2 regions of the Niabella hirudinis genome follow, and region 1 is predicted to be linked to the other one. Evidence: riboswitches for the same ligand, from Rfam matches in the RefSeq annotation. Region 1 holds a riboswitch; the other holds the start of a gene.
The links. Region 1 has a riboswitch for cobalamin ahead of GGU45_RS03080 (TonB-dependent receptor plug domain-containing protein). Riboswitches for the same ligand answer to the same signal wherever they lie in the genome.

Region 2: it holds a riboswitch for cobalamin, as region 1 does, so the genes downstream of both, metE (5-methyltetrahydropteroyltriglutamate--homocysteine S-methyltransferase) here and GGU45_RS03080 (TonB-dependent receptor plug domain-containing protein) in region 1, are expected to answer to the same signal.

Annotation. Positions count from the first base shown of each region.
Region 1 is NZ_JBPEHJ010000001.1:822,455-827,391, reverse strand. It holds tRNA gene GGU45_RS03090 (tRNA-Arg) at 108-179, opposite strand; gene GGU45_RS03085 (MarC family protein) at 331-921, opposite strand; gene GGU45_RS03080 (TonB-dependent receptor plug domain-containing protein) at 1,100-3,028, opposite strand; cobalamin riboswitch at 3,174-3,397, opposite strand; gene GGU45_RS03075 (TolC family protein) at 3,444-4,883, shown strand; gene GGU45_RS03070 (efflux RND transporter periplasmic adaptor subunit) at 4,909-4,937, shown strand, end outside.
Region 2 is NZ_JBPEHJ010000008.1:58,139-63,075, reverse strand. It holds gene corA (magnesium/cobalt transporter CorA) at 1-112, opposite strand, end outside; gene kdsB (3-deoxy-manno-octulosonate cytidylyltransferase) at 131-862, opposite strand; gene GGU45_RS15530 (hypothetical protein) at 980-1,117, opposite strand; gene GGU45_RS15525 (sterol desaturase family protein) at 1,152-1,994, opposite strand; gene GGU45_RS15520 (putative signal transducing protein) at 1,994-2,410, opposite strand; cobalamin riboswitch at 2,685-2,878, shown strand; gene metE (5-methyltetrahydropteroyltriglutamate--homocysteine S-methyltransferase) at 3,056-4,937, shown strand, end outside.

The DNA of each region.
Region 1 (4,937 bases):
GGGGCAAGAATACCCATTACGGCCTGTTCCGCTAACAGCGGTAATATGAAAAAAGGCCGCGAATGCAAGCTTCGCGGCCTTTAATAAATTTGTTTTCAATCTGTTTGTAGCCTCGACAGGAATCGAACCTGTATCTGGAGCTTCGGAAACTCTTATACTATCCATTGTACTACGAGGCCATCGTGATCAAGGGTCGGCAAATATAAAGAACTTTATTGCAAACGCACATGAAATTTTTCGTTCATAAAATACACAAAGATGAATGAAAAATTTTATGTGCCTGCCATTTGGCCAAAAACAATAATAAATACACAGGAGAATTGCACCAAATTATTGTGTGTGTTGGAATAACCCGGTTGCATTGGACGCAAATATCTTGATTGCGATGGCAAGGAGGATGACGCCAAAAAATTTCCGGATCGCTATAAGACCGCTCGGTCCTAATAACCTGGATAGCCGGGTGAGCGATTTCAACACAATATAAATAATGAGCAGGTTGAGCAAAATGGCAATGAGGATGGTGACTTCTTTGTAATTGGCCTTCAGCGACATAATAGTGGTAAGCGTGCCTGAGCCCGCAATAAGCGGAAAAGCCAGGGGTACCAGGGTAGAGGCTTTTACATCGCCATCTGATTTAAAAAACTCTACGCCCAGCACCATTTCCATGCCCAAAATGAAAATAACGATGGACCCGGCTACCGCAAAGGATTTTACATCCAACCCCAGCACATTCAGGATGGGGGCGCCCAGGAAAAGGAACAAGATCATCAATGAACCCGCGATAATGGTTACTTTAAACTCCCGGATACCGCCGATCTTGTTTTTCATTGATATGAGGATGGGAATGGAGCCGATAATATCAATGATCGCAAAAAGCGTAAAAGTAACTGTCAGTATCGCCTTGTAGTTTAAAGAATCCATGCTGGTGATTTTTGCAAAGGTAGTTACAAGGGCTCTATACTTCGCTTCGATAAATCGGGGAATGAATTAGTGATAGCGAACCGATTCACTTTTTTATCCCGTGATCAGTATAAGTTAGGAAGCCGGAAAGTTGTTTGTCCGTTGCCATCCGCCGCTCCAGCTAAGGATAACGGGTATTTTACAGCTCAAGGGTAAAACCTCCGTTTACAAGGAGCGGGATGCTGTTATAGCCGTAAAGATCAAAGAACTTTTTGTTAAACAGATTTTGCGCATTTACAAAACATTTGAACTGTTGGTTGAACTGGTAGCTGGCGTCTGCCTGGAACAGGATGTAGGGGGAGAGACGGACGTCCGGCACCTGGTAGCCGCCAACATCGTAGCGGGCACTTACATATTTGGCTCCTGCAGATACATTCAGTTTTTTGCAGAACAGGTAAGATGCCTGTATATTTATACGGTGTGCCGGCCTTCTCAGGAAATACGCGTAGGAAGTGTCGGCATTGCTGATCCGGCTTTGCAAGGTTTCTTTCCCATACATATAGGTATAGTTACCATCGATTACAAGATTTTTTGCCGGCTGCCAGTTCCATTCCGTTTCAATTCCGGTTACTCTTTGTTTTATGAAGTTGAAGTATTTGTTGGTAGAGTAGTTATAGTCGATGCCATTTTTTATATTACGATGAAAGAATGCAAAACGGCCGCTGATGGTGGTAAAGCGGGTCTGGGTGCCGAGTTCATAGTTCTCTGATTTTTCTGCTTCAAGCCCGCTATTGCCGCTGTAATTATCGTAGATCTGGTAAATGGATGGCGCCTTATACCCGGTAGCCATACTGGCGTAAACCTGTATATGGGAGTTGATATTGTAGGAGGGGTTAATGGTATATGTGGTGTTGCTGCCATATCTGGAGTGATGGTTGAAACGTCCTCCCAATTCAAGATGCAGGGTATTGCGCCGGTTTTTAAAATAAAGAGATGCGTAGGCAGATTCCTGGTGCAGCGCCGCCGTATCAAAGCGGCTGCTGTAGGGCCCGTAGCTACTTATGGAAAGATAGTCCTGGTTCATTTTGGCCCACCGGTAGTCGCCGCCTGCAAGAACCGTTAGCCACACTGTGGGGGTAAGATGGGTATAGAGCTCTGCAAACTGGGTGCGGGCGCCGTATTGATTCCTGAGATATTTATTGGTGCTTCCCGGGGCCGATCGGGCACTATCTTTTAAATAGTTTCGGTAAACTTCACCGTATTGATAGTTGCCGGTGATTCGGGCAATTCCTTTTGCAAATTCAAAACCAGCTCCTGTATTAAGCGCCTTGTTGCGGATATTATAATCCAGTTCGTCCATGAAGGTGCCGGCGTCAATGGCCGATTGGTAGCGGCTGTATTGTACGAAGGAGCTGGCTTTTAGAAAATGCCCCAGCTGCTGCTGCAGACGCGCATTCATTACATCGCCGTTGTAGCCGTCCTTATCAAAGTTTTGTTTGCCGGTGCTGTCGTAGGCCGATGAAAAACCTTTGGTGTACAGTTTAGCATAGCGGGTGGTATATGTGAGCCCCTTTGTTTTTCCAAATACCTGTACATTGCCCCGCGCGGTGGTGTTGGTGCCAATGCTGCCGGTGAGCCGTGCATTAACGGGTTTGGAAATATTGTTTTTAACCGTTATGATGTTAATAGCGCCCGCGATGGCATCACTGCCATAAAGGGTGGATTGGGGTCCCCGGCAAATTTCAATCCGTTCTACCTCGTTGATGGAAATCAGGTTAAGATCGTATTCGTTGCTGATCATAGAGGGGTCCGAAACGGGTATTCCATCGATCAGCAAAAGGGTTCTGCCGCTGTTGGCGCCCCTCATGTACAGGGTTTGTACACTTCCCTGGTTATTGAGTGCGCCGTTAATGGTAATCCCTGCCTGCTCGTTTAGCAGTTGGGCTACCGTTTTACCCGGACTTTTATTGATCTGATCCCTGTCAATGACTGTAATGGCTTTGCCTACTTCATCCATTTTTTTGGGAAACTTTGTAGCTGTTACGGTAATACTATCGAGGGTAGTACCCTGTTGCGACCAAAGTATGCTACTGTAGAGAACAGCAGCCACCATAAAAATCTTTTTCATCTTTTAAAATGATTTTAAGTGACTGCTCCCGGTGGAAATAAAAATAATAGAAGATCGTTTGTACAGGAACGGCTTTTGGCTACCTGCAAAACACTGCTAATATTGTACTTTTCTCCCGAAAGCTGAATATTGTTTTTTCCGGAATACACCGGCTGCAGATCGGGCAGGTCTTCTGGCTCAAAATCTTATTGTCCTCCTTCCCATAACAATGTTACAGTGGCAAATGAACAATAATTCAAACGGGGCCGGTTCAAAAATTGTTTTTGATACAGCGCCGTGACTTTTTACAGCTACGGGGATAGCGCCGGACTTACACCGGACTTCCCTTTTCATTCCCGTGGACGGGAAACCAAATCTGGTGCAAATGTAAGGCTCCCCGGTTAATGCACATTATTTTTTCGTCTATTTTTGCCCAATGAAACATCTGTTAGTTGTGTTAACAGTTTTGGGAACATCCTTTGCCGCCAGCAGCCAGCAAAAATGGAGCCTTGAGCAATGCGTGGAATATGCAATAGAAAACAATATATCGGTGAAGCAGGCCGATGTACAGGCCCGTATGGATCGCCTGACGCTGGACCAAAGCAAGGCGGCGCTATTCCCTGCTGCCAACTCGCAGCATAATATGGGGTACCAGTTTGGTCGTTCCATTGACCCCACTTCTAACCAGTTTACCACTAACGAAATCCTTTTGGCCAACCATTCCATTAATGTAAATGTCGACTTGTTTAACTGGTTCCGGAAGCGAAATACGGTGGCTGCAAACGGGTTTGCCTATGAAGCAAGCGCGGCAAAATTTGATAAGGCGCGGAATGATGTGGCGTTGAATGTGGCCAATGCCTACCTGGCGGTACTGCTTTCAAATGAGCAGATCAATGCAGCTTCAGTGCAGTTGCAGCAAAGTCGTGAACAACGGGATAATATAAAAAAGCAGGTATTGACAGGGGCACTTCCCGAACTGAACCTGGCAGAAATGGAAACACAACTGGCCAACGACAGCGCTACGCTGATTGGCGCCCGGACAGACTACCGGTTGCGACTCCTCCAACTGCAGGCCTTGCTGAATTTAGATGCGGCAGCAGTTTTTAATATACAGGCGCCTCCTGTAGACAGCATACCGGTGGAGCCGCTTTCGGAACTGGAACCGGCGGTAGTTTTTAACGCTGCACTGGCAAACCTGCCCCAACAGAAGATCAATGAGCTGAATGTGAAGGCCGCGGCTAAAAATGCGCAGGTGGCAAAAGCGGCCATGTACCCCTCACTGGGGCTTGCCGGGGGGCTGGATGCCAAGTATTCCAATGCGCAGAAGCTTATTCCCAACGCTTACAAGACGGGGATTGTACCGATTGGCATAGTAGCATTGAATGGAGCAGACTACCCGGTGAGTTCGATTGGGCCGCAAACCTACCCCATCAGCTTTAAAAAAGGGAACTATTTTAACCAGCTTTCGGCAAACTTCAGTCAAAACCTCGGCATTGGGCTAAGCATCCCGATCTTTAACGGCAACCAGGCTCGTACCAACTGGAAAAAAGCAAAGCTGAACGTAGAAGTGCAGGAGCTGCTGCTGGAGCAGGATGCCCAAACGCTGAAACAGGATATTTACCAGGCGCATACCAATGCGGTAGCGGCCATCGAAAAATTTCATGCTGCGCAGATTGCCGTTGCTTCCGCACAAAAAGCCTATGATTTTGCCCGCAAACGGTTTGACGTGGGGTTATTAAAACCAATCGACCTGATTACGAATCAGAATAACCTGTTCAAGGCAAAAATCAATATGCTTTCGGCCCGGTATGACTATGTATTTAAGCTCAAGCTGCTGGAATTTTACAAAGGATATGGTATTAAATTGCATCGTTAATGGACGTTTTGTTTAAATTTTGATCATGAAAAAAAAGTGGAAGCGGGTTTTGAT
Region 2 (4,937 bases), on a different contig from region 1:
GAACAACAGTGGGATTCACCGAAAGGATCTCCCGGGTACGCTCTGTACCAAAAAGCTCAAACAGGTTGGGTAAAAAAAGATACCGCAAATATTTTTCAGGGCGCATCTTCATACAGGAAAGATAGGTATTTTACCGGTTCAGGAGCGCAATGGCTCTCTCAAGGTCCTCGGGGGTATCAATGGCTACAGTTTCGTAATTGGTTTCGGCCATATAGATATCCACACTGTTATCGAGGAAGCGCAACTGCTCCAGTTTTTCCGTTTGCTCAAGCAAAGAAGGGGGCCAGCCGGTAAAATTGAGCAGGGCCTCCTTCCGGAATGCGTATACGCCTATATGCAGGTAATAGGGCGCCTGTATCTGCTGATCTCTTTTATAGGGAATCATGCTCCGGCTAAAATACAGCGCTTTACCGTTCTTATTGGTTACTACTTTTACGGCATTGGGATTTTGAGCATCCGCTTCCGATGCAAATTTTCGCATAAGGGAACCCACCTGCACGGTATCGGAATGGAACAAGGCTACAATCTTTTCCAGCGGGTCTTTTTCCATAAATGGCTCATCGCCCTGCACATTTACGATCACATCTGCATTCATATCCTTAACCGCTTCCGCAATCCGGTCCGTACCGCTTTCATGTTCGGCAACACTCATAATCGCCTTTCCCCCGCGGGATACAATTTCATCAAAAATTATGGCACTATCCGTCACTACAAAAACATCATCAAACAAACCGCTGCCTGCTACGGCCGCATAGGTATGTGCAATTACCGGCCGGTTGCCCAGCATCTGCATTAATTTTGCAGGGAACCGGGTAGCCGCATAACGGGCAGGGATAACGGCAATTATTTTTTGCTTCATCATCTATAATAACTTTTAGCCGGGATTTTACCATCCCTGCATTTCTTTTTCCAGGTCTTCAACAGTAGTAAATTTACCCTCATCCATACGCCGCATGGCCTCGTCCGGTTCTTTATTATATTACCCGATGCTGATGTTGTCCGATGCAGTCTGACGGCTCTTCGAAAAAGTTTTCAGCATTTGTACCACAGACCTTTTTTCCGCTTCATTTAACCGGATAAAGTAACCGTACATTTCTTTATCTAATACGTCTGCCATACTACAAATTTAATTTTAATAACTGAAAAATGTTCTAATGATCGTTTGTGCCCCGATTCCGGTCTTTTTTAACAAACGGATCTTTCATCAGCTTCAGAAAATCCTCGTCCCTTTCGTTGTCATAATACCGGTCCAGCCCATACCGGATTTGTGCAGGATCCAGCTCTTTATAGGTTCCCAGCAAACGATCCCATACGGAGAAAACGGCACCATAGTTACTATCAGTAAACGGCTGTTTCCAGTGATGATGTACTTTGTGCATATTGGGAGAAATGAGCATATAGCTCAACCATTTATCCAGTTTTTTGGGCAGGCTCATATTGGCATGGGTAAATGCCGTTGTGATCACCACCAGCGTCTGGTAGATCATTACACTATACATGGGCGCTCCGCTTACAAAGATCAGCAGGAGGAAGAAGATGCCGCGCAGCAGGCTGTCTCCGGGATGATGCCGCAGCCCGGTGGTAACATCTACCTTATTATCGCTGTGATGAATGAGATGATACCGCCATAAATAAGCCTGCTTATGCATGATCCAGTGTACCAGCCAGCTACTGAAATCCAGCGCCAGTACTCCAATAATGATGGCGCCCAACACGCCTGCGTGCAGCCAGTATACAAGACCAAATCCGGCATTGCGGCACCAGTCAGACAGCAGCACAATCAATACCGCAAGGGCGGTATGAATGATGAGATGAATGACGGTAAATCCAAAATTGACCAATGCATGTGAAAATTTAGATTTCCGGTACTTTAGCTGAAACAGCGGGATAGCACCCTCTATGATCCAGAAAAAAACCAGTCCGCCCACCAGCAGGGCCATCCGCTCCAGCGGCCGCTGTTCCAGGGTGGAAAAATAGGTAACGATTGATTCCATTATTTTGCCGTCTTTTTTTCCGCATCCTCAAATTCAAATCCGCAATCAAAGCAATGGTATACTTTGTCTGCCGCCATCGCTGCACCTCCCAGCCGCACAATGTTTATAAAGGTTTGCAGCCAGGTAACTGCTTTTTTAGGAGTAGTGGTATACTCCACATTTGTAGATCCGCAATGGGGGCAGGGATTTTCCTCCTGGTATTGCTGTTTTGTTTTCCGCAATAGCTCCAGCGCCCGTTCAATCTGCGGCGCTGCCACCATCAGTTTAATGCCGCCGATGGCATTGATCAAACCCGGATGAATGGCAATGGTGTTTTCGTCCTTTAGCCAGCAATTGATGTCCTCGCTCTGCAGATTTCCCATTGCCAGGTGCGCATCAATATAATTATTATATGTAGCCGCAATAATAAAGTCCATACCTTAAAGTTATTGCAGTATTACGGATAAAAAAAACGGAGGTGTCTTTTAAGAGAGGGAACAATATACAGACGGGCAGGTTCCTACAATTTTAAAAACAGTATTTTTCTGATACAGATCCCACCTGCGAAAGCAACCGGGACGGGAAATAATCATCACTACTATTTTTCGGAGGCACATTTTTAAACAGCGCCCGGGACCACCGGATCATTTTTTCCGATGGAACTCCCCCGATTTAACTACATTTGCCCTTTACTCTAATAAGTTCTTTCATTTTTCATCAAACGGAAAAGGTCCCCGATGAAGATCGGGGATAATAGGGAATCGTGTGTCAATCACGAGCTGTCGCGCAACTGTAAACAGCATCACAAGCATTACCCTCTATGTCCACTGTAGCGCCCGGGCGTTATGGGAAGGACGGTAAATGCTGCTGTAAGCCAGGAGACCTGCCTTATCTGTAAGAGCAATGCTTTCGCGGTATAAAGCAAGGATCTGCACGATGTCCCTATTCCACCCCCCTCTCTATAGAGGGATCAGCCTCCTCAGCTGCTCCGGTTACCGGCATCTTCTGTCTTTTTTACACCACGGCATTGCGAAATTTGCAAAGGGCTTTTAGCTTATTATTCATTAAAAAAGTTAAAAGAGATGCAAACGCACAACCTCGGCTACCCGCGTATTGGTAGCAACAGGGAATTGAAGAAGGCCAGTGAACAGTACTGGGCCGGCAACATGACCGCTGCACAACTGGAGCAGGCAGCAAAAAAGATCCGGGAAAGCAACTGGATGCTGCAAAAAGACGCAGGTATTGACCTGCTGCCCGTAAACGATTTTTCGTTTTATGACCAGGTATTGGATACCTGCCTGATGACCGGCGCCATCCCGGACCGGTACCATCCATTGATTGAGAAGGAACAGATGAATACCCTCGATCTGTTATTTGCTATGGCAAGGGGTTATCAGAAAAACGGGTACGATCTTACCGCAATGGAAATGACCAAATGGTTTGATACCAATTACCATTACATAGTGCCTGAGTTTAAAAAAGATCAGCGATTTATTTTTTTCAGCAATAAGATTATTGACCAGTTCAATGAAGCCAAAAATGCCGGCTTCCAAACCAGGCCGGTATTGCTTGGCCCGGTCACTTTCCTGCTGCTTGGGAAAGAAAAGGAGGCGGGTTTTGACCGCCTCGACCTGTTAAATAACCTGCTTCCGGTGTATTTTGAGGTACTGGAAAAACTGGATCAGCAGGGTGCTTACTATATCCAGGTGGATGAACCCTGCCTGGCGCTCGGGCTCGGCGAAAAAGCATTGCAGGCCATTAAAACCACGTACACGGCTTTTTTTAAACGGTTCCCAAACCTCCGCATAATGCTTACTAATTATTTTGACTGTTTTGGGGCCAACCTGGAGACCGTTCTTTCCCTGCCTGTACATATACTGCACCTGGACCTGGTGCGTTGTCCGCTGCAGCTGGACGATATCCTTGCCACACCAGCGTTCACCAACGGAAGAACCCATCTTTCGCTGGGTGTTGTGGATGGACGGAATATCTGGAAGAACGACTTTGAACAATCGCTGTCACTGATCCAAAAAGCAACCGCCAAGATCGGCCCCGGGCGAATCTGGATTGCACCGTCCTGCTCACTGTTGCATGTGCCCTGCGACCTGGACCTGGAAACCGGTGAAAAAACGCTTCCGCAGGAAATTAAACAATGGCTGGCTTTTGCCAAACAAAAGCTGGCTGAAGTGGCAGCACTGAAGCAAATAGCGGCAAACCCCGAAGAGGCACTGTCAAAAACCCTCCTTGAAGACAATGCCCGCTGTATGAAGGCACGCAGGACCTCCGCAAGGATCCATCACCAGCAGGTGAAAGACCGGGTAGCTGCTATAACGGCCGCTGACGCCCGGAGGAACAGCCCGTTTTTTGCCCGCAGAGAAAAACAACAGCAGGAGCTGGCACTTCCCCTTTTTCCCACAACTACGATCGGTTCTTTCCCCCAAACAAAAGAAGTGCGTTCCTGGCGCGCGCAATGGAAAAAACAACAGCTTTCGGACAGCAGTTACAACCAGCTGCTGCAGGAAGCAACCGCAAACGCCATCCGGCGGCAGGAGGCCATTGGACTGGACGTGCTGGTGCATGGCGAGTTTGAGCGCAATGATATGGTGGAATACTTTGGCGAGCAGCTGGCAGGTTTTGCCTTTACCCAAAACGGCTGGGTTCAGAGCTACGGCAGCCGCTGCGTAAAGCCTCCGGTGATCTATGGCGATATATACCGCCCCAATCCTATGACCGTTGCATGGAGCGTTTATGCACAATCCCTAACCAGCAAACATGTAAAGGGAATGCTTACGGGGCCCGTTACCATTTTACAGTGGAGCTTTGTGCGGAACGACCAGCCCCGCAGTCTTACCTGCAACCAGTTGGCGCTTGCCATCCGGGATGAAGTGACCGACCTGGAAAAAGCGGGTATAAGAATCATCCAGATCGATGAGCCGGCCATTCGTGAAGGCCTGCCTTTAAGAA